DNA from 3 places in the Tuberibacillus sp. Marseille-P3662 genome. Region 2 is predicted to be linked to each of the others. Evidence: riboswitches for the same ligand, from Rfam matches in the RefSeq annotation. Region 2 holds a riboswitch; each other region holds the start of a gene.
What was found. A riboswitch is a leader RNA that binds a small molecule or an ion and turns the genes downstream of it on or off. The one in region 2 is predicted to bind S-adenosylmethionine.
Positions count from the first base shown of each region.

Region 1: another riboswitch for S-adenosylmethionine. It lies ahead of B9Y89_RS08550 (assimilatory sulfite reductase (NADPH) flavoprotein subunit); the one in region 2 lies ahead of B9Y89_RS06985 (methionine ABC transporter ATP-binding protein).
Region 3: another riboswitch for S-adenosylmethionine. It lies ahead of B9Y89_RS16060 (methionine ABC transporter ATP-binding protein); the one in region 2 lies ahead of B9Y89_RS06985 (methionine ABC transporter ATP-binding protein).

Region 1 covers NZ_FXBS01000006.1:8,469-15,088, forward strand. Annotated here, with positions in the region: gene B9Y89_RS08525 (sugar O-acetyltransferase) at 1-440, shown strand, start outside; gene B9Y89_RS08530 (fructose bisphosphate aldolase) at 598-1,488, opposite strand; gene B9Y89_RS18790 (hypothetical protein) at 1,824-2,159, shown strand; gene B9Y89_RS08540 (LrgB family protein) at 2,559-3,251, opposite strand; gene B9Y89_RS08545 (CidA/LrgA family protein) at 3,221-3,625, opposite strand; SAM riboswitch class I at 4,025-4,131, shown strand; gene B9Y89_RS08550 (assimilatory sulfite reductase (NADPH) flavoprotein subunit) at 4,234-6,066, shown strand; gene cysI (assimilatory sulfite reductase (NADPH) hemoprotein subunit) at 6,106-6,620, shown strand, end outside.
Region 2 covers NZ_FXBS01000005.1:178,115-184,734, forward strand. Annotated here, with positions in the region: gene B9Y89_RS06975 (MetQ/NlpA family ABC transporter substrate-binding protein) at 1-354, opposite strand, end outside; gene B9Y89_RS06980 (methionine ABC transporter permease) at 380-1,042, opposite strand; gene B9Y89_RS06985 (methionine ABC transporter ATP-binding protein) at 1,032-2,054, opposite strand; SAM riboswitch class I at 2,156-2,265, opposite strand; gene B9Y89_RS06990 (PRK06851 family protein) at 2,425-3,531, shown strand; gene B9Y89_RS06995 (FUSC family protein) at 3,784-4,860, shown strand; gene B9Y89_RS07000 (cold-shock protein) at 5,128-5,325, shown strand; gene B9Y89_RS07005 (degradosome RNA helicase CshA) at 5,471-6,620, shown strand, end outside.
Region 3 covers NZ_FXBS01000006.1:1,472,781-1,479,400, forward strand. Annotated here, with positions in the region: gene B9Y89_RS16050 (MetQ/NlpA family ABC transporter substrate-binding protein) at 603-1,439, opposite strand; gene B9Y89_RS16055 (methionine ABC transporter permease) at 1,454-2,122, opposite strand; gene B9Y89_RS16060 (methionine ABC transporter ATP-binding protein) at 2,112-3,140, opposite strand; SAM riboswitch class I at 3,226-3,341, opposite strand; gene B9Y89_RS16065 (GNAT family N-acetyltransferase) at 3,480-3,962, opposite strand; gene thrB (homoserine kinase) at 4,057-4,974, opposite strand; gene thrC (threonine synthase) at 4,967-6,031, opposite strand; gene B9Y89_RS16080 (homoserine dehydrogenase) at 6,028-6,620, opposite strand, start outside.

The DNA.
Region 1 (6,620 bases), on a different contig from region 2:
CTGAAGACAGCAAACGTACTGAGATTTTAAAAGACCTCTTTGGATCTACTGGCGAAAATATTTTTATTGAACCCCATTTTCGATGTGACTATGGCTACAATATCCATGTTGGTGAGAACTTTTATATGAATTTTGACTGTGTATTCTTAGATGTAAGTGACATTCGCATTGGGGATCACTGTTTTATTGCTCCCGGTGTACATATCTATACTGCGGCGCATCCGTTAAATCCGTATGAAAGGAGTTCAGGGCTTGAATATGGCATCCCAGTTACGATTGGTCATAATGTATGGATTGGCGGAAGGGCTGTTCTCAATCCTGGTGTTCAAATCGGTGATAACGTCGTAGTGGCTTCCGGTTCAGTCGTGACAAAAAATGTTCCGGATAATGTTGTTGTAGGCGGTAACCCTGCAAAAATCATCAAATCAATCGAAGTATGAATGTCATATTTTAGTGTTCTTAGCCTAATGTGGGGACCTATAATTTGGTTTTTTATGGTTCCATACATATGTATGAAAAGGGTGCGTTTATGATGTATAAACGCACCCTTTTCCATGTTTGTCTATAGAGACATTCTACCCATTAAATCTTTTAACACTAATTTTTATTAACAGAAGCATCGTAAATCGTATCTATAGCACTCTTCAATGCCTCATTAAACTCTTCGTCAGACTGATTGGCATTTAAGTCAGCAGCCAACGCCCGAGAGAAGCTGGCAATCAGACCCTCATTTTCTTTTAACTTCTCATTCGCTTCATCACGGGTATAGCCGCCTGAAAGAGCGACAACACGTACAACGCGCGGATGTTCAGCCAGTTCTTTATAAGTATTGGCCTTCGTTGGAATTGAGAGCTTAAGCATAACGTTCTCATCTTCTGATAAGTTATTCAGGTTTTTGATGAGTTCATCTCGTAAAATCTCTTCGGATTTTTCCTTATTGGAACTGTGAATATCTACTTCCGGTTCAATAATTGGAACCAGGTTGGAATTGATGATTTGTTTTCCAATTTCGAATTGCTGCTCAACTACATCTTTGATGCCGCTGGTATTCGGCTCATGGATGACAGAACGCATTTTAGTACCAAAAATATTCCGTTCGTTAGCACGGCGTAGCGTATCTTCCAAGTCATGGATTGGTTTCATGAGCTGGACGCCATTTTCTTGCTCTGCTAGTCCTTTATCTACCTTCAGAAAAGGAACAATCCCTTCATCGGCAAGATAATCCGCTGTATATTTACCTTCTATTTTGCGATCCATCGTCTGCTCGAATAGGATTACGCCAAGGATATGGTCGGCACTAAAGGCAGGGGATGTAATAATTCTAGTCCGCATTTGGTGTACCCGATCAAACATTTCTTCCTCAGTAGAATAAGAATCTTCAGGCACACCGTAATCTGCTAATGCTTTTGGCGTGCTGCCGCCGCTTTGGTCAAGTGCAGCGATAAAGCCTTTTCCGTTCTTGATTTTGTCGAATTGACTGTTGTTCATGTTAGCCACTCCTTTTTGTTTCTAGTCTTTAAAAAAACATTCCTTTATACTCTTTCCCCTATTCCATCTTACTTAACATAACTGTTTTTTTACAGGAAGAATGGTAATGAGTATATGAAATTAACTATGATGATTCAAAAATGAGATCAATATAACGAATAAATTTATTGGGGAATAAAAAAGAATTATACCAAAGAATTCGAAACTGGACAAGTGTGTACTGAATAAGAGTGGTTTCAAATTCAGGTGTGAAAGGAAAAAATATCAACGCTCATGGCAACTATTCATGCCAAACAAAACCGGGTCATTCGTATATCTGCTGTTAAGTAAGCTAGATGAAGCAAAATTCAAAAGTGAATAAAAGGCTCTCAGCCAGTGGTTATAGTTTTCAACTTGGGTGTAGTAGTCATCCCTATTTTTCTTCTCTAAATTTAGGTATGATAAGGTATATACCTTATCATAAAATCCAGTATTTGGTGATGCTCAATAGCATTATAATTAATGATTTATCTTTAGGGCGTTATGAATATGAATTAAAAGAAGGAACTAACTTTTATTTAAATAATGAGACAAAGAAAGACATTGATTTAGCGGCGCATATGACCATCACTTATCATCGGGGCATTTGTTTGGTTGGAAGCCCCATTAAGGACGTATTCCCTTACTTATGACACTGATGAATTATTGCTAATCAGAGATTTTTTTAAAGGTGACGTCGACTTTCTTTTAAATGATTGATCAAACAATATTTTTCTATCAGTCAATATCGATGTTAAAATAAGGTATGATCTTACTTCTTACATGGAATAATCGCTATCGTAGAAAACTTCTGGGTCGACAGCCATCAGTAGCCATTCAGTAAGTCAACGACTCGAGCAAAATATCCAAAAGCAGCGGCGTAAAAGTAAATTCATACTTTTACGCCGCTTTTTCATCTTTGATTATCTCAAGTTTGTTCCATATTTTTAAGTTATGAGTCCTATACACTCACTTGGTTCCCAATTTTTGATGAAATATTCTCTAACTCAAAATAAATGTTACCTTATGACAAGTATTTTTCCTTAAAGGAATTAAGCATATAAAAGCAAAACGACAAGAGGACCTAAGATAGCAGCTGAAACCGCACTTAACGTCATGGCAACGGAACTCATTGAGGCCGTATCTTCACCATATTCGAAGGCTTTTGAAGTGCCGATTGCATGGGAGGCACTGCCGAAAGCAATCCCTTGGCCTAGAAATGTAGAGATTCGGAACCAATTCAGAATATAAGGTCCAAGAGTCACGCCTGTAAAACCTGCTATCATTACAAAAACGGCTGTCAGCGAAGGGGCTCCGCCTATCCCAGATGCAATCTGCATGGCTACGGGTGTCGTGACTGATTTAGGTAATAAGGAAAGGATTAACTTATGGGCAATACCAAGTGACTTTGCAAATAACAACCCACTCATAATCCCTACAATGGATCCAACCAAAACACCGCCTAATATGGGTAGAAAATGCTGGACTAGAGCCTTTCTCTGCTTATATAAAGGATAAGCGAGCGCAACCACAGCCGGCCCAAGTAACAGGTTAATCCAATGTCCCCCAATCATATAAGTTTGATAAGGGACTTGAAAACAAACAAGAATAACAATAATGGCTAAAGTGGTTGTTAAGGCGGGAATCAAAAAAGGTAAATGAAAACGCTGGTAAATCCGATTCATGCATAAATAGATTGTAATCGTCAGAAGAATTATGATGACCGCCATGAGCGTTTTTGCCATGTTCTTTTCTCCTTTCTCTTTGCCACTTTTTTAGCTAATATCTGGCTTGTATGGCCAGCTACGATCATCACAATGATCGTGCTGATCACCACAATCAAAAGAAGGACAATCCCTTTGCCTGCGAAAAGACCAAAATAATTCATGACACCCACAGTAGCCGGAACAAATAATAAAGGTAAATAGGATAGCAAAAAGTCTGCTCCTGATTCAATCCATCTTACCGGACAAAGCTTAAATATTAAAGCAGTTAATAACAAAAACAAGCCAATAATACTACCGGGTATTGGTAAATGGAGAAGGTGCTGCAGCCCTTCACCAATAAAATAAAACATATATAATACCGCTATCTGAGCAACGATTTTGAGGATTTTCATTATATAGTGTGATCCTTGAAAAGGTCACAATCCCTCCCTTTTTGTCATGTTCGTCTTAAATTATGAGTGAATTATTGGGAAGTTATTAAAAAAAACTTATCTTGGTCCAATCACTTTTAAGCACACAAAAACGTCATTGGCATGACGCAAGCTGAAAATTAAATACCTAATTTATTTTACTCTTACAATGGTTTGGGTTCAATTCCTGTGTTTTATATAGCTGATGACGGAGCATCTTTTCCAAGGTATTTTAAAGGATTTAAATTCCTAGTTGACATATAGGAATAATTATAGTTAAATGAAAATAACATAATAATAATTCTGAAATGACTGATTGAAGCAAACCAAATGTCTTTAACGCAGATGGTTAGGGACATTTTTTAAAAAAGAATATGATGATCCTTATTAAGAGTTGGGTGAGGAATCTGGTCCTTTGAACCCACAGCAACCTTTTATGAAAGTAAAAAGGTGCTAAGTCCAGCAGGTGACGTCCTGAAAAATAAGGAAGGGTGCTTCACTCCTCTTCCTTATTGAAGAGGAGTTTTTGACTACATAGAGTGGGCTGTCATATAAATTGAAAAATGTATTCCTTTGTGAGGTGAATATCTTTGCAGTTACAGGTAACGAATAGTCCTTTTAACCAAGAGCAAACCGAGCTTCTTAATCGTCTGCTTCCCACACTAACGGAAGCACAAAAACATTGGCTGAGTGGGTATTTGGCCGCTTCCCAGACATCAACCAATACGGTTGTGCAGAATGTCCCAGACGCTGAAGCGTCAACGCAAAGCGTTGGTCAGGTCGCTTCGCGGGAAGTGACGATTCTTTTTGGTTCAGAGACGGGCAATGGGCAAGCACTTGCTGAGGAGATGTCCCAGAAGTTAGAAGAACAACAATTGAAGGTGACGGTCTCGGCAATGGATGATTTCAAGCCCAAGGCTTTAAAAAAAGTCGAGGATTTGCTCATTATAACCGCGACCCATGGGGAGGGAGATCCGCCAGACAATGCGATTTCTTTCTATGAATTTATTAATAGCAGGAAAGCTCCGAAGTTGGAAGGACAACGATTTTCGGTACTTTCCCTTGGAGACCAATCATATGAGTTTTTCTGTCAGACCGGCAAGGATCTCGATAAGCGACTTGAGGAATTAGGCGGAGAACGGCTTTATCCACGAGTGGATTGCGATGTCGATTTTGACGAACCTGCGGCGGAATGGGTTGAAGGTATCTTAAATACATTGCGGGAAACACAAGAGGATCATCCTGCAGGTAATCAAATGTTACCGATAGATGGAGAACCAACTGAGCAGCCCGCATATTCTCGGACGAATCCTTTCAAAGCTGAGATCTTAGAAAATCTAACACTCAGCGGCCGGGGTTCAAATAAAGAAACGCGGCATCTTGAGCTATCTCTTGAAGGGTCGAATCTTGAATTTGAACCCGGTGATAGCTTGGGAATTTTCCCTGAAAATGATCCAAGCTTAGTGGATCAACTCATCAATGAAATGAACTGGAATCCTGAAGAGACTGTTCCAGTCAATAAAAAGGGAGATGTGAACTCACTTCGTGAGGCTCTGCTCCATAATTTCGAGATCACTAGACTGACAAAACCATTGCTGGAGCAATCAGCACAACTTTTTGACAATGACAAGTTAAGTGAGCTTATGAAGCCAGAACGTGAGGATGAACGAAAGGATTATCTCGATGGGCGCGATTTGCTTGACTTGATACAGGATTTCCCGCCTCATCGGGAGTTACCGGCCAGCGAGTTTGTACAGATTCTCCGTAAAATACCAGCTCGACTTTACTCGATTGCGAACAGTTATAAAGCGAATCCAGATGAAGCGCATCTGACGATTGGAACGGTGAGATATGAAGCTCATGGACGCGACAGAGCGGGTGTCTGCTCTGTACAATGTGCTGAGCGAACAGAACCGGGTGATTTGTTACCTGTGTATATCCACCGCAATCCGAATTTTAAATTTCCTACTGATCCTCATTCACCGGTGATCATGATTGGGCCTGGAACAGGTGTTGCCCCGTTCAGATCTTATCTAGAGGATTTAGAGGAAGAAGGAACGGAAAGAAAAACGTGGCTATTCTTCGGGGAGCAACATTTCTCCACAGATTTTCTTTATCAAGTTGAATGGCAAAAGTGGCTTAAGGAAGGGGTCCTAACGAAGATGGATGTCGCCTTTTCCCGCGACACGGATGAAAAAGTGTATGTCCAACACCGCATGCTTGAGCAGAGCCGGGATCTCTATCAATGGCTAGAGGAAGGTGCCAGTGTTTACGTTTGTGGTGACGAGAAAAACATGGCTAATGACGTTCATCATACCTTGTTAACAATCCTCGAAGAAGAAGGCGCAATGACTCAGGAGCAAGCTGAAAACTATTTAACTGACATGAGAAAGCAGAAACGGTATCAACGTGACGTTTATTAAAGGTTGTTTGCTAGAAAGCTAGTTGAAAGGAGCTTAAAAATGGGCAAAGATAGCATTAAACAACAAGAGGGTCCTCCAAGTGATAATGAGCGGATTAAGAAAGAAAGTGATTACCTGCGCGGCTCGATTGCAGAGGAACTCAAAGATCGGATTACGGGTGGAATGTCCGAAGATAGTACGCAGTTGTTAAAGTTCCATGGAAGCTACCAGCAGGATGACCGGGATTTACGGAATGAACGCAGGCGCCAGAAGTTGGAAGCCGCTTACCAATTTATGGTGCGCGTCCGTGTTCCCGGAGGTGTGGCGACACCAGAACAATGGTTAACCATGGATAAAGTCGCGCAAAAATATGGAAATGGCACACTTAAATTAACGACCCGGCAAGCCTTTCAAATGCATGGGATTCTGAAGTGGAATCTAAAGGAAAATCTCAAGGCAATTAACGACGCAATGATGGATACGATAGCTGCATGTGGGGATGTCAACCGAAATGTTATGTGTAATCCGAATCCTTACCAATCTGAGGTGCATTCTGAAGTGCATGAATGGGCCCA
Region 2 (6,620 bases):
GCCCATAGGTGCAATAATTGTTGTTGCGATCGGTTTTAAATCAAGATCACGTTCTTTAATAAACGAATCGAAATAGGAAACCGTCTGGAATGCATTCATATCAATATCGCCGGCCGCTAACGCCAGATTCGGGCGAACATAGTCGGAAAATTTTTTGAGTTGAACGTTAATCCCTTTGTTAGCCGCCTTTTTCTTAACATAATTCCAAATCGGCACGCCTGAAGGGTTGACGCCAACCTTTACTGTTTTGTCTTCGGTGTTGCCGCTCTCTGAACTTGATGCGCTGTTACCACAACCACTTAAGACACCGATGCTGAGTAAAGACAATGTGATGATAGCGATGTATTTTTTCATGAGTCAATCTCCCTTTTAATTGAGTTTATCGCCTTCTGATTGCGCGGGATAAATGATTACCTGTTGTTTGCACCAATTGAACGATAACAATTAATAATATAACCGTGACAATCATGACGTCTGTTTTGAACATTTGATAACCGTAAGTAATAGCCAAGTCACCAAGACCGCCGCCGCCAACGAAGCCGGCCATCGCAGTCGCACCGATGAGACCAATGGTTGCAATGGTAATATTAAGAACGAGTGAACTGAGGGCCTCTGGTAAAAGGACGCGGAAAATAATTTGCCTAGGTTTTGCCCCCATGGATTCAGCAGCTTCAATCACACCAGGATCGACTTCCAAAAGACTTGTTTCCACGAGCCGGCCGATGTATGGAGCGGCAAAGATAACGAGCGGCACAATCGTCGCAGTAGTACCAATCGATGTATGTACAAGCAACCGGGTAAATGGAATGATGGCAACGAGTAAAATAATAAACGGGACCGAACGGATAATATTGATGATTGGATTTAAAATATTGAAAATGATTTTGTTCTCTAATAGGTGACCCGGTCTTGTAACGACCACAGCAATGCCTAAGGGTAACCCGATGCAGGTTGCAAATATGAGAGATATCCCCACCATTAGAAAGGTTTCATAGGTTGCATTGGCAACGGTCAGCCAAAAGCTGCTCCATTCAATTTGCATGAGCTAAGACCTCCTGAACTTGGACGTTTTGATTGATATAATGTTTGGCCCTGTTAATTTCACTCGCCTCACCTTGAAGTTCAATCATTAAATGGCCAAACGGTGTCTCCTGGAGTTCGGTAATCTGCCCGTATAAGACATTGACGTTGACATTAAATTGTTTTGCGACATCGGACAGAATCGGCTGACTTGTTGAATCACCAATGAATGTAACGCGATAAATATGTTCTGCACCGTTTTCCAGCGATTTTATGATGGATGCCGGTATGTCATCCTGCATAACCGAACTGACAAAATTTTGGGCGGTTGTGGTTTCAGGGGCGGAAAACACATCAAAAATGCTTCCTTCCTCAATGATTTGTCCGTTTTCCATCACAGCTACCCGGTTGCAAATATCACGAATCACCTGCATCTCATGTGTAATCATGAGAATGGTTATTTTGTATTCACGGTTAATCTTTTTTAACAACTTTAAAATAGATGCCGTGGTATCCGGGTCTAAAGCTGATGTTGCTTCATCGCATAGGAGGACATCAGGTGAAGTGGCTAACGCCCGCGCAATACCGACACGTTGTTTTTGTCCGCCGGAGAGCTGGTCTGGGTATTGATCAGCCTGTTGACTGAGTCCGACAAATTTTAGTAATTCCTCAACCCGTCTTTTAATAGCTGATGAATTTTCACCGAGAAGTTTCAAAGGAAAAGCGATATTGTCATAGATTTTTTTGGATTCTAAAAGATTAAAATGTTGGAAAATCATCCCGATTTTCTTCCGTTCTTCACGGAGTTTAGGTTTGGCTAGTCTCGTTAAATCAGTATTGTTAATGATGACCTGACCGTGGTCAGGATATTCAAGCAAATTCACACACCTTAACAGTGTGCTTTTACCTGCCCCGCTAAAGCCGATGACACCATATATATCACCTTTCTCAACAGTTAAGTTCACGTTGTCGATGGCTTTAATTTGTGATTCACCCGAATCGTAGACTTTCGTGAGTCCTTTCAGTTCAATCATTGCTGCCTCACTCCCTTGTAAACGTAAATAAGCATAATAAAAACCCCTCTTCAGTAAGAAGAGGGGTTCAAATCATTATTGCATATGAAACAACCACGCTCTTCTTATCTTACAAGCCTAAAGACTTGTCGGAATTGGCACGGTGCTTCATGTTTTGAAGCCCGCTGCCGAGGTTTCAAAGGGCCGTTCCCTCCACCTCTCTGGATAAGAAGTTATCCGTATAGGGTTTTTAATTTAAAAATAATGATACGAGATCATGACACAACTGTCAATCATAATTTTTGTATCCTAGGCACTCACCTATTACAAAGGCTGCGCATACCTTAGAGTATTGAGTCAATGATTGATCTTAAATGGGAGGCGTCAGTACATGTCAGGTCAGGTCTTAAATTACTATGCAGGCGGGAATACCGCCCGAGGCTTTCATGATCTTTTTGCTACGAATCTAGAACATCTTGAACGTGTATTTATTCTAAAAGGCGGTCCAGGAACAGGTAAATCTTCGTTAATGAAAACCATTGGTGAAACATGGCTCGAAAAAGGATTTGATATTGAATATTTACATTGCGCATCCGATAATGGTTCCATTGATGGTGTGATTATTCCGACATTAACAGTGGGTATTGTTGATGGAACGGCACCGCATGTGATTGAGCCAAAAGCTCCTGGAGCTATCGAGGAGTATGTCAATCTAGGTGTAGCATGGGATTCGGAAGCATTAGCCAAAGAAAAAGATCAGATTTTAAGCATTCAGAAAAATAATCGTGCGGCATATGACGCCGCATATGCTTGCTTTCAAGAAGCGTTAACAATTCACGATGAGTGGGAGGCGTATTACATTGACCATCTTGATCGTGAGCAAGCCAACCAACTGACAGATGAATTGATCAATAGACTTTATGGGGACCAAGTATTGAATAAGACGGCGGATGTCCGGCATCGCTTTTTGGGAGCTGCGACGCCACAAGGTGCCGTTGATTTCATACCGAATTTAACATCAGACGTCGCTAAACGTTATTTTATTAAAGGTCGTCCGGGATCGGGTAAATCAACCATGTTGAAGACGCTGGCAAAGATGGCTGAAGACCGTGGTTTTGATGTTGAGGTTTATCATTGTGGTTTTGATCCGTATAGTCTAGATATGATTATTGTTAGAGAATTAGATTTTGCGATTTTTGATAGCACGGCGCCGCATGAACATTATCCAGAACGTGACAGTGACGAAGTGATTGATATGTATGAGCGGGTCATCGAACCAGGTGTTGATGAAAAATATGCCGTTGGATTAAAAGATGTATCGGAACGATATTCGGAAAGAATGAAAGAAGCAACAGCCCATTTGGCGAATGCCAAGGCATGGCATGATCAACTTGAAACCATCTACGTTAACGCCATGGATTTCACTAAAATTGATGATATCACGGAGCAAATCAAATCGGAAATTGTGTGTCGTGAAGATCGTTCTGTGGCAAAATAACATCATAATAAATGTAAAACAGCGCAATTCCGTTTAAAAACAGCGCAATTATGTGCAGGAAAGCGCAATTCTCTTTAAAGAAGCCGCAAATCACTTTACAATTGCCACAATTAATCATAAAATCAACCGAATACGAGGGTGCCCAAGTATTTTATTTCTAGGGTACCCTCGTATATTATTTGAAACATTATGCAAGGACCCTTTCTCGTACATAATATGGGAAGATGGTCGTTTATAAATGAGGGATTCAACATGCTGTTCAGAGAGAGTATCAATGTTTTTCAGAAGATCGGACTGACGTTTCAAGTGGCCAAAACAGCTCTGGCGGCTGGTTTGTCTTGGTTTTTTGCTAATAATGTTGTTGATAGTGCCTTTCCAATATTTGCGCCGTTGGCAGCGATTTTGATCATCCAAGTGGCTGTGTTTGATACGTTAGAAAGGGCTTTTTATCGAGTCATGGGGGCGGTTGGCGGCGTCTGTATCGGCATTATCATTGGACAGTGGTTGCCGCTTAATGCTTTATCAATCACATTGGTTGTGTTAATCAGTTTCGGCATTTCGACGGCTTTAAAATTTCCCCCTTATTTATTGGTACAAATTAGCGTTAGTGCTTTACTCGTGTTATTTTTCGGTCAACAGGAGGCCTATGCGCTTGCAAGAATTTTTGAAACTTTAATTGGTTCGGTCACAGGCGTCTTAATCAATATTTTGATTCGCCCGCCGAACCCTATACCAGCGTTTGAACGCAGAATGCCTGAACTTTGTCATAAAACCGCAACGGTCTTACGTGGCGTGGAAATGTCCAATCAATCCAACCATGATGTGATGTACAGCTTATTGGAAGCGAGACGCTTGGTGGCTGAAGCCGAGGATATTTTTCAAGAATTAGAATCAGCCAGAAAAAACCTTCGCTATAGCCCGCTGCAGAAGAAAGCTCGAAGTCAAATTAGTGAGCTTATCCATCATATGAAAGTGATTGAACGAATGATCATTCAAGTGAGGGGAATTGTTAGAAGTTTAATGGATATTAATACGAAAACGGATCATGTCTACAATCTTAGCAAGACTATTAGATCCGTCTCAGGATGTCTGAACTTATTTGGAAGTTTTGTCAGTTATTCAAATAAAGTTTCTGTTGAATTGTTACGGGATGCTTTAAATAAAGCGCAGCAAGAATTAGAATCGAATTACCATATCATTCATGAACAAGAGAAAGATACGACAGTGATCATGAATTTAGGCAGTGTATTTACAGACTTTAGTCGAATTTTGTTGGAAATTAAGACAGCGTTGGGAGATATCGAGAACAGAAATCAAGGAAATCAGTGAAGGATGCTTGATTACATAAATAATTTGAGTCAGACTGTATAATTCTTAAGAAAACATGGTATCTTGTTAGATAGGAGCATCGGCTTGATTTGAATAAACTTTCCTTCATCCATTGCTTTTGATATGATCTTATGATAAGCTTATAAAGTTAAAAAGTACGGACATCGAAAAACCTTTATCGGCCTCTGATGAATTGCCCTAATGGACGAAAGAAGTGTTTGACGGTATTCAACTTTTTATCCAATTTAATTAGGGAGGCCGACTCAAATGGAAGGTACAGTTAAATGGTTTAATTCCGAAAAAGGGTACGGATTTATTGAGAGAGAAGGCGGCGACGATGTTTTCGTTCACTTCTCAGCGATCGAAGGTGAAGGATTCAAAACGCTTGAAGATGGTGAATCAATTAAATTCGATGTTGAAGAAGGCAGACGCGGACCGCAAGCTGTCAATGTCGTTCGCTTATAATACATGTGATCCACATTGAATCTCAGAAAGGGCGTATTCCGTGTATGGAATCACGCCCTTTTTTCACTAGACATGACCGGTGTATGGATAGACCGGCAAGAGCTTGAATAAAAAGTTATATAAAAAGTAAAGGAGTTAATGGTTTTTGGTATTATTTTCACAGTTAAATCTTCACGAACCACTTCTCAAAGCTGTTAGCCAAATGGGCTATGAAGAAATGACATCCATTCAGGAAGAAGCGATTCCTCCGGGATTGGAACGTCAGGATATCATCGGTCAGGCACAGACGGGTACAGGAAAAACGGCTGCATTTGGGATTCCACTCATTCAAAATCTGCAAACAGAAAGTAGAAACGCACAAGGTGTTGTGCTCGCTCCTACCCGTGAATTAGCGATACAAGTCGCCGATGAATTGAATAAGATCGGCAGAGTTAAAGGTATTAGAACTTTGGCTGTATACGGCGGCCAAGATATTGATCGCCAAATTAAAGCTTTAAAGCGCCGGCCACAGATTATTGTCGGGACCCCGGGACGTTTTATGGATCATATGCGTCGTAAAACGATTCGCCTTGATGATGTGTCGACAGTTGTTCTTGATGAAGCTGACGAAATGCTTAGCATGGGCTTTATTGAGGATATTGAGACAATCCTTGGAGCAATCCCGACCCAACACCACACAATGTTGTTCTCCGCGACTATGCCGAAGCAACTGCAAAACATCGCTGAGAAGTTTATGCATCAACCCAAGGTCATTGCGGTTAAAGCTCAAGAATTGACGGTCACCAATATTGAACAGCATTACTATGTAATTAAGGAAAGAGAAAAGTTTGATACTCTGACGCGGTTGTTTGATATTTACACCCCAGAACTAGCCATTATTTTTGGCCGGACGAAACGCCGGGTGGATGAATTGACGGAGGCGCTGACAAAGCGCGGCTTTAACGTTGAGGGGATTCACGGTGATTTGCGGCAAAAACAACGTGACCGCGTTCTAACGCAGTTCCGGCGAGGAACCATTGATATCCTTGTCGCTACGGACGTTGCGGCTAGAGGACTTGATATTAGTGGCGTAACCCACGTCATCAACTTTGATATCCCGCAGGATCCTGAAAGCTATGTGCACCGCATCGGCCGGACCGGTCGGGCAGGTAAGAGTGGTTGGGCCTTTACATTTGTGACCCCGCCGGAGATGGATCATTTGCGCAAAATTGAGGGCATGACGAAAAAGCAATTAAGCAAACAGCCGAAACCGTCGGAGGCTGAAGCCCTTCAAGGCCGTCAACAGCATGCGATCC
Region 3 (6,620 bases), on a different contig from region 2:
TTCCGTAAATCCGAATAAAATTACCTGTATTCACTCTTGCGGTCAAGCATCGCATCCTTGATCCGACGGTGTTCCCTGTAGCTCTCATAAGAGTTATGAGCCGTTTTTTTGACACGGAACCATTTTCTCATATTCATCATGGATCTTCATTCCTTCCGATTAATACTGAACTATCCAAAGTATAACCGGTGAGAACCTATTTTAAATCAAGCAACGGATCGGTTTTTACTCAGCCTTTGGGATGAAAATGCCTCATCCCTAGGCCATATTGTAAACGGGCATGAAAAAAGAGCACCTTTGAAGGCGCTCCCTCACTTTTCGTTATTTATTGTTCGCTTGTAGTTGAGTTTCGGAACACTTGTTTCTCAGCGCCACTTACTCAAGATGCCTTTACTAGAGTCCTGCGTGAAAAGCAACAGCTGAAGACCCCGCAGGAAGAGGTTTTCTTCCGAGGAGACTGAAGCGTTGCCCGCGGAAAGCGAACGCCTGGAGCGGAAATCAACAGCAACGTTTAACAGAGTCATAACAAAAGATGATGACTCATTGGTTTAAATACACAAACAAAAAGACGGCTCCGACTGACGGAGCCGCCTTTCACATGATTACTTGCTGCTATTGCCGCCGACGGGCACAACAGCGCCTTTATATTCTTCTTTGATAAAGTTTTGTATCTTTTCAGAGTGCAAAACATCAACCAGCGTCTGGATAGCTTGGTTATCTTTGTCTTCCTTTTTAACGACGACAAGATTGACATAAGGTGACTCTGAATCTTCCATAACCACGGCATCTTCCGTCGGATTCAATCCAGCATCCAAGGCATAGTTGGTATTAATGATAACTGCATCGCCTTCACCGTTTTGATAAGTCCGTGATAACATACCCGGATCGATTTTATCAAATGTGATATTCTTCGGATTTTCAACAATATCATCGATGCGAGCTTTAACGGGATCCACATCCGGATCAAGTTTAATTAAACCGCCTTTTTGCAAAAGCATTAGCATCCGTCCTGTATCCGCAACCGAGTTACTCATGATGATTTTGCCGCCCTTCGGAATATCCTCTAAGCTATCATATTTCTGTGAGTAAACACCCATCGGTTCAATATGAATTTTTCCAGCGCTCACAAAGTTATAACCAAATTCCTGTTTTTGCTTTTTCAAATATGGCTGATGTTGAAAATAGTTGGCATCCAATTCGCCTTTACTTAAAAATTTATTAGGTGTTGTATAGTCTTGGAATTGCTTAATTTCAAGATCGATGCCTTTTTCTTTTAAAATCGGCTTAGCTTTTTCTAAAACCTCAGCGTGTGGCGTAGGTGTCGCACCGACAACTAATTTTGTTGGTCCATCACCGTTACCTTCCGAACTGCTTTGACCACACGCCGCTAATCCAACCGTCACAAGAACGGTTATTAATAAAAGTAACAATCTCTTCATTGCTTGACCCTCCACTATCTTTTATCTATTTTTTTCGTTGTAATGTCGCCAATTAATTGAATGACGAAGACGATCACTAGAATACATACCGTTGATATTAATGTCACATCATTGTGGTTCCGTTGATAGCCTTCAAGATAAGCGAGGTTACCTAGACCACCAGCTCCTACCACACCCGCCATCGCTGTATTACCAATGAGTGCAATGGCCGTTACTGTAATCCCTGAAGTCAGGGCAGGCATCGCTTCAGGCAGCAACACCTTACGAACAATTTGCAGCTTGGTTGCGCCCATCGATTGCGCTGCTTCAATCACACCTTTGTCAATTTCCCGTAACCCTATTTCAACAAGCCGGGCATAGAAAGGGGCCGCCGCAATAATTAGAGCAGGTAAAGCTGCCTTGGCACCAAGCATGGTACCGACAAGAAAGACGGTAAACGGAATGAGTAAAATCAGTAAAATAATAAACGGAATGGATCGAAAAATGTTCACAATGGCAGCGATCATTTTATTAATGACCACATTTTCAAACAGATTGCCTTTGCTCGTCACAAATAACAATAATCCCAAAATAATACCTAAAATGAATGTTGCGGCAACGGAAATCACCGTCATAAATAGTGTCTCAAGGGTGGCTTGCCACATTTCCAGCCAATCAACATTTGGAAATAATTCATGTAACATGGCTGACCACCTCCACGTCGACATTCCGCTTGCGGCAATAGTCAATCGCCTCATTAATACCCGCTTCTTGTCCCTCTAGTTGCAAATACAAGGTTCCGTAGGCACTGCCTTGAGCTTGTGACACATTGCCTTGTAAAATATTGATGCTTATATTTGTTTCCCGGAACAACTCATTAATGAACGGTTTGTGTGTATTCTCACCAACAAACGTCAACTTAACAATTTTTCCACCACTAAACTTCTCAGTCAGGAACTGGATGGTCTCTTCTGTGTTTTCTGCCTCAGTCACTTGCTTTACAAAGTCTTTCGTGATCGATTGTTTTGGATTTTTAAAGACATCGATCACATCACCTTGTTCCACAACCTCACCGTCTTCCATTACCGCTACGCGATGACTAATTTTCCGGATGACATGCATCTCGTGAGTAATGATCACAACCGTTAAGCCCAATGTCTTATTGATATCGACCAATAAATCGAGAATCGAATCTGTTGTTTTCGGATCAAGAGCCGATGTCGCTTCATCACAAAGTAACACCTGTGGATCATTAGCAAGGGCCCGCGCAATGCCAACACGTTGTTTTTGCCCCCCGCTTAACTGCGATGGGTACGCATCACCGCGACCTTCAAGACCGACAAGTTCAATCAATTCCTGAGACCGCTTTTGTCGCTTTTTCTTGGATACACCGGCAATCTCTAAGGGGAACTCAATATTTTCCTGAACGGTACGGGACCACAAAAGGTTAAAATGTTGAAAGATCATCCCTATGTCGCGCCGAGCATTTCGTAAATGCTTATTATTCAGTTGTGAGAGCTTTCTGTCAGCAACGGTCACAGTACCTGATGTCGGCTCTTCAAGATTATTTAACAAGCGAATTAATGTACTTTTCCCGGCACCACTATAGCCAATAATCCCGAAGATCTCACCATCGTCTATCGTTAAGCTAACGTCTTTAACAGCGTCAATCGTCCCATGGCTTGTCTGAAACGATTTGTGGAGATTCTCTAGTTGAATCATGATGCACCTCCTATATTTCCTGTAACTAAAAAACCTTCCCACTCAAATGAGCAGAAAGGCTAACCGTTTGAAATCGAAGTCCTTCCTCTCATCTTCCAAAGCAGCACTTGCTTTGCAGGAATTGGCACCGTTTTAAATATAGTTACATTTAAAGGTTGCCGGGTTTCATAGGGCCAGACCCTCCACCACTCTTGATAAGAGATTGATATGAATGAAGTTTTTAAAAGAATGATTGAATTGTAGCATGGTGATAGGACTATGTCAATAAAGAAAACTTGGCTTATCGCCAAGCTTAATGACGAAACCTATTGCACTCAGTAGTCGTTTACTAAAGTTCCATTATTCAGCCTTTTTCAACATGGTCATAAATTCAAGGCCGATTGGGTTGACGAAGTGCATTCCAGCCTGAAAGCCAAGCCGTTCATAAACTTTAATCGCTCTTAAGTTAAAAGTGGCAACGGTCAAACGAAACACTTTGACTTGCGGATACATGTCTTTGGCCTGAATAAGACAATGGTGAATAAATTCACATCCGAACCCTTGACCTGTCATATCGGGTCGCATGCCTAGACCTATATCAATGACATCCATCCGGTTCTCGTAGGCATGACATTCATAACCTCCAGGAACTTGTGCGACACGTCCGAGACAAAAAAAGCCGATCAGCCCCTCTTGCAGATCGAACACAGCATAGTAGTCGTTCTCAAGAAATTCATCGACGGCATCTTCACCAACATTATATAGACTGTATGGATCTTCATAGTGCCATTGTGATATGCGGACCGCGCTGCGCTTGTCCATCGATTGAATCTGAATATTCATCGCTTGTCCTCCTACATCATGACCCTTCTACTATACTACTTATCATGGACGATGTGTACATGAATAAAGTAAAAAATCCTCCACATCAGGAGGATTATAAACTCTTAACAGGATCCAAGGTGGCTCGCGGCTCTACATGGACGCCTGATTGAACGATTTTAAGTTGTTCCAAATGATGATCCGGATACTGTTTTCTTAAATGGGTAACAAATCGTCCGGAAACATTCACCGGACAGAATACGAGCATCGTTGGCCCCGCCCCGCTTAGTGCTGTACCATAGGCGCCGAACGCATTGGCATCAGCCATGACTTGATCCATTTCTGGAATGAGCGCTTTCCGGTAAGGCTGATGCAAGGTGTCCTCATCCATCATCCGTCCTGCGGTTACCCAATCGCCTTGCAAAGCTGCGGCGACAAACAGATTAGCGGCTGAACTGCCTTTCACAGCTGTCGAATGCTTGAGAGTGTCAGGTAACACGCTCCTAGCTGTTTTTGTTTCTAATAGTCGTTCTGGAATGAAGGCCACTAAGTCAACATCCGATGGCGCTATCGGAACAACCGTCGTCTCCCCTTCTAATGGTTGGTGCGCAATCACCAACCCCCCATACAAGGAAGGGGCTACATTATCAGGATGCCCTTCAATATTTGCGGCCATATTCAGCTTCGATTGTCGATCCAAGTTCAGTCCAGCAAAGACATCTGCCACTTCAATACCAGCAACAACAGCTGCGGCGCTGCTTCCTAATCCACGGGCCGGAGGAATGTCGCTTGAGATCGTCAAAGCAAGCGGTGGCAGCGATTGTCCATATAATTTCGCAACATCCGCAGCAACCTGATAAATGAGATTGGTTTTATCAAGAGGAATCCCTTCTAGATTAGATGCGAACTGCCATTGATCCGCAATAACTGCCTCGACCGTTAAAAACCGGTTCACTGCTAATCCAATGGAATCAAAACCAGGGCCAAGATTGGACGTGCTGCCAGGGACTTTAACCACGATTCGCTCAGCCATGCGCGACACTCGCCTTCAACTGAGATTTCAAATAGTCAGCATCTCCTCGAATGATATTGCCCGATTTTTGAAAGCATTCAGAAGCTGTTGTCGGATCCTTGAGGCCATTTCCGGTCATCACAGCAACCACTGTCGATCCTTCCGGCACCTGTCCCGCTGCCACTTGCTGCTTAATGCCAGCCAATCCAGCACAAGAAGCCGGTTCTACAAAGACCCCTTCTCGTCGAGCTAGGGTTTGATACATGTCGATAATGTCATCATCAGACACCCAGCCAATCATCCCCTCCGATTCATCCGTTGCCGCGTTTGCTAGCGTCCAACTGGCCGGATGACCAATCCGTATCGCCGTCGCAATCGTTTCCGGTTCTTGAATCACTTGACCTTTAGCAATTGCTGCAGACCCTTCCGCTTCAAAACCGTACATTTTTGGTAAGGCAGCGCCCGCCGCTGAGTGATACTCTTTAAAACCCTGCCAATAAGCAGAAATATTTCCGGCATTACCTACTGGTATAGATAAAATATCGGGTGCATATCCGAGCTGTTCACACACCTCAAAAGCCGCTGTTTTCTGTCCTTCTATTCGATAGGCATTAACCGAATTGACTAATTCAATCGTATCAGACGTTGCTAAGTCTTTAACAAGCGCTAGCGCGTCATCAAAGTTACCTTCAATCTCAAAGATCTCCGCGCCATACATCATTGCTTGAGACAATTTTCCGAGAGCAACCTTACCCTTAGGAATAACAATAATTGTTCGAATCCCGGCACGTGCCCCATAAGCGGCAGCGGATGCTGAAGTATTGCCTGTCGATGCACAAATAATCGCTTCGTTGCCAGCCTCTTTCGCTTTCGCAACAGCTAACACCATTCCGCGATCCTTAAAAGATCCCGTCGGATTAGCACCTTCGTATTTTCCATATAGCTGAATCCCTAATTGCTCCGATAGATAAGGCAATGGTATCAGTGGTGTATTGCCTTCCATCAGCGACAATGCGGGTGTTTGTTCGGTTAATGGCAATGATTCTGAGTAAGCATTTAAAATCCCTTTCCAACTCATGATGACATCATCCCTTCGACACGATATTGACTTTTGACATCCTGAACGACATTAAGATCCTTGAGGTAGATTTCCATGTCTTCAATCGCTTGTTTACTCGTTTGATGCGTGATAACCGCAACTTCTGCCGATTGATCTTCAAGTGGTTCCTGAATGACTTTTTCTAAGCTAATGTTTTGTTCTTTAAATAAATGGGTCAGTTCCATAAACGAACCGATTTCATCTTGAAGATGAAGCCGGAGGTAAAATTTAGATGCGCCCTCACCAGGATTGAGAATATTTTTTTCTTGCCTGCGTTTCAATGCTAGCTGTGATCCATTCAATCCTGATTTCATATTCTTGATGACTTCGGCTAAATCGGCCATTATACTTGAAGCCGTTGGCCGTTCGCCTGCCCCGGGACCGTAGAACATCGTTTCACCAACCGCATCCCCGTACACGTAAACAGCATTATACTCACCATTGACCGATGCCAGAGAATGATCTTTAGGTAAAAAAGTGGGTTCAACGCCGATTTCAATGCCGTGATCACCGCATTCAACAGTACCAATTTGCTTAATCACGTAACCCATTCTTTCCGCAAAATCAA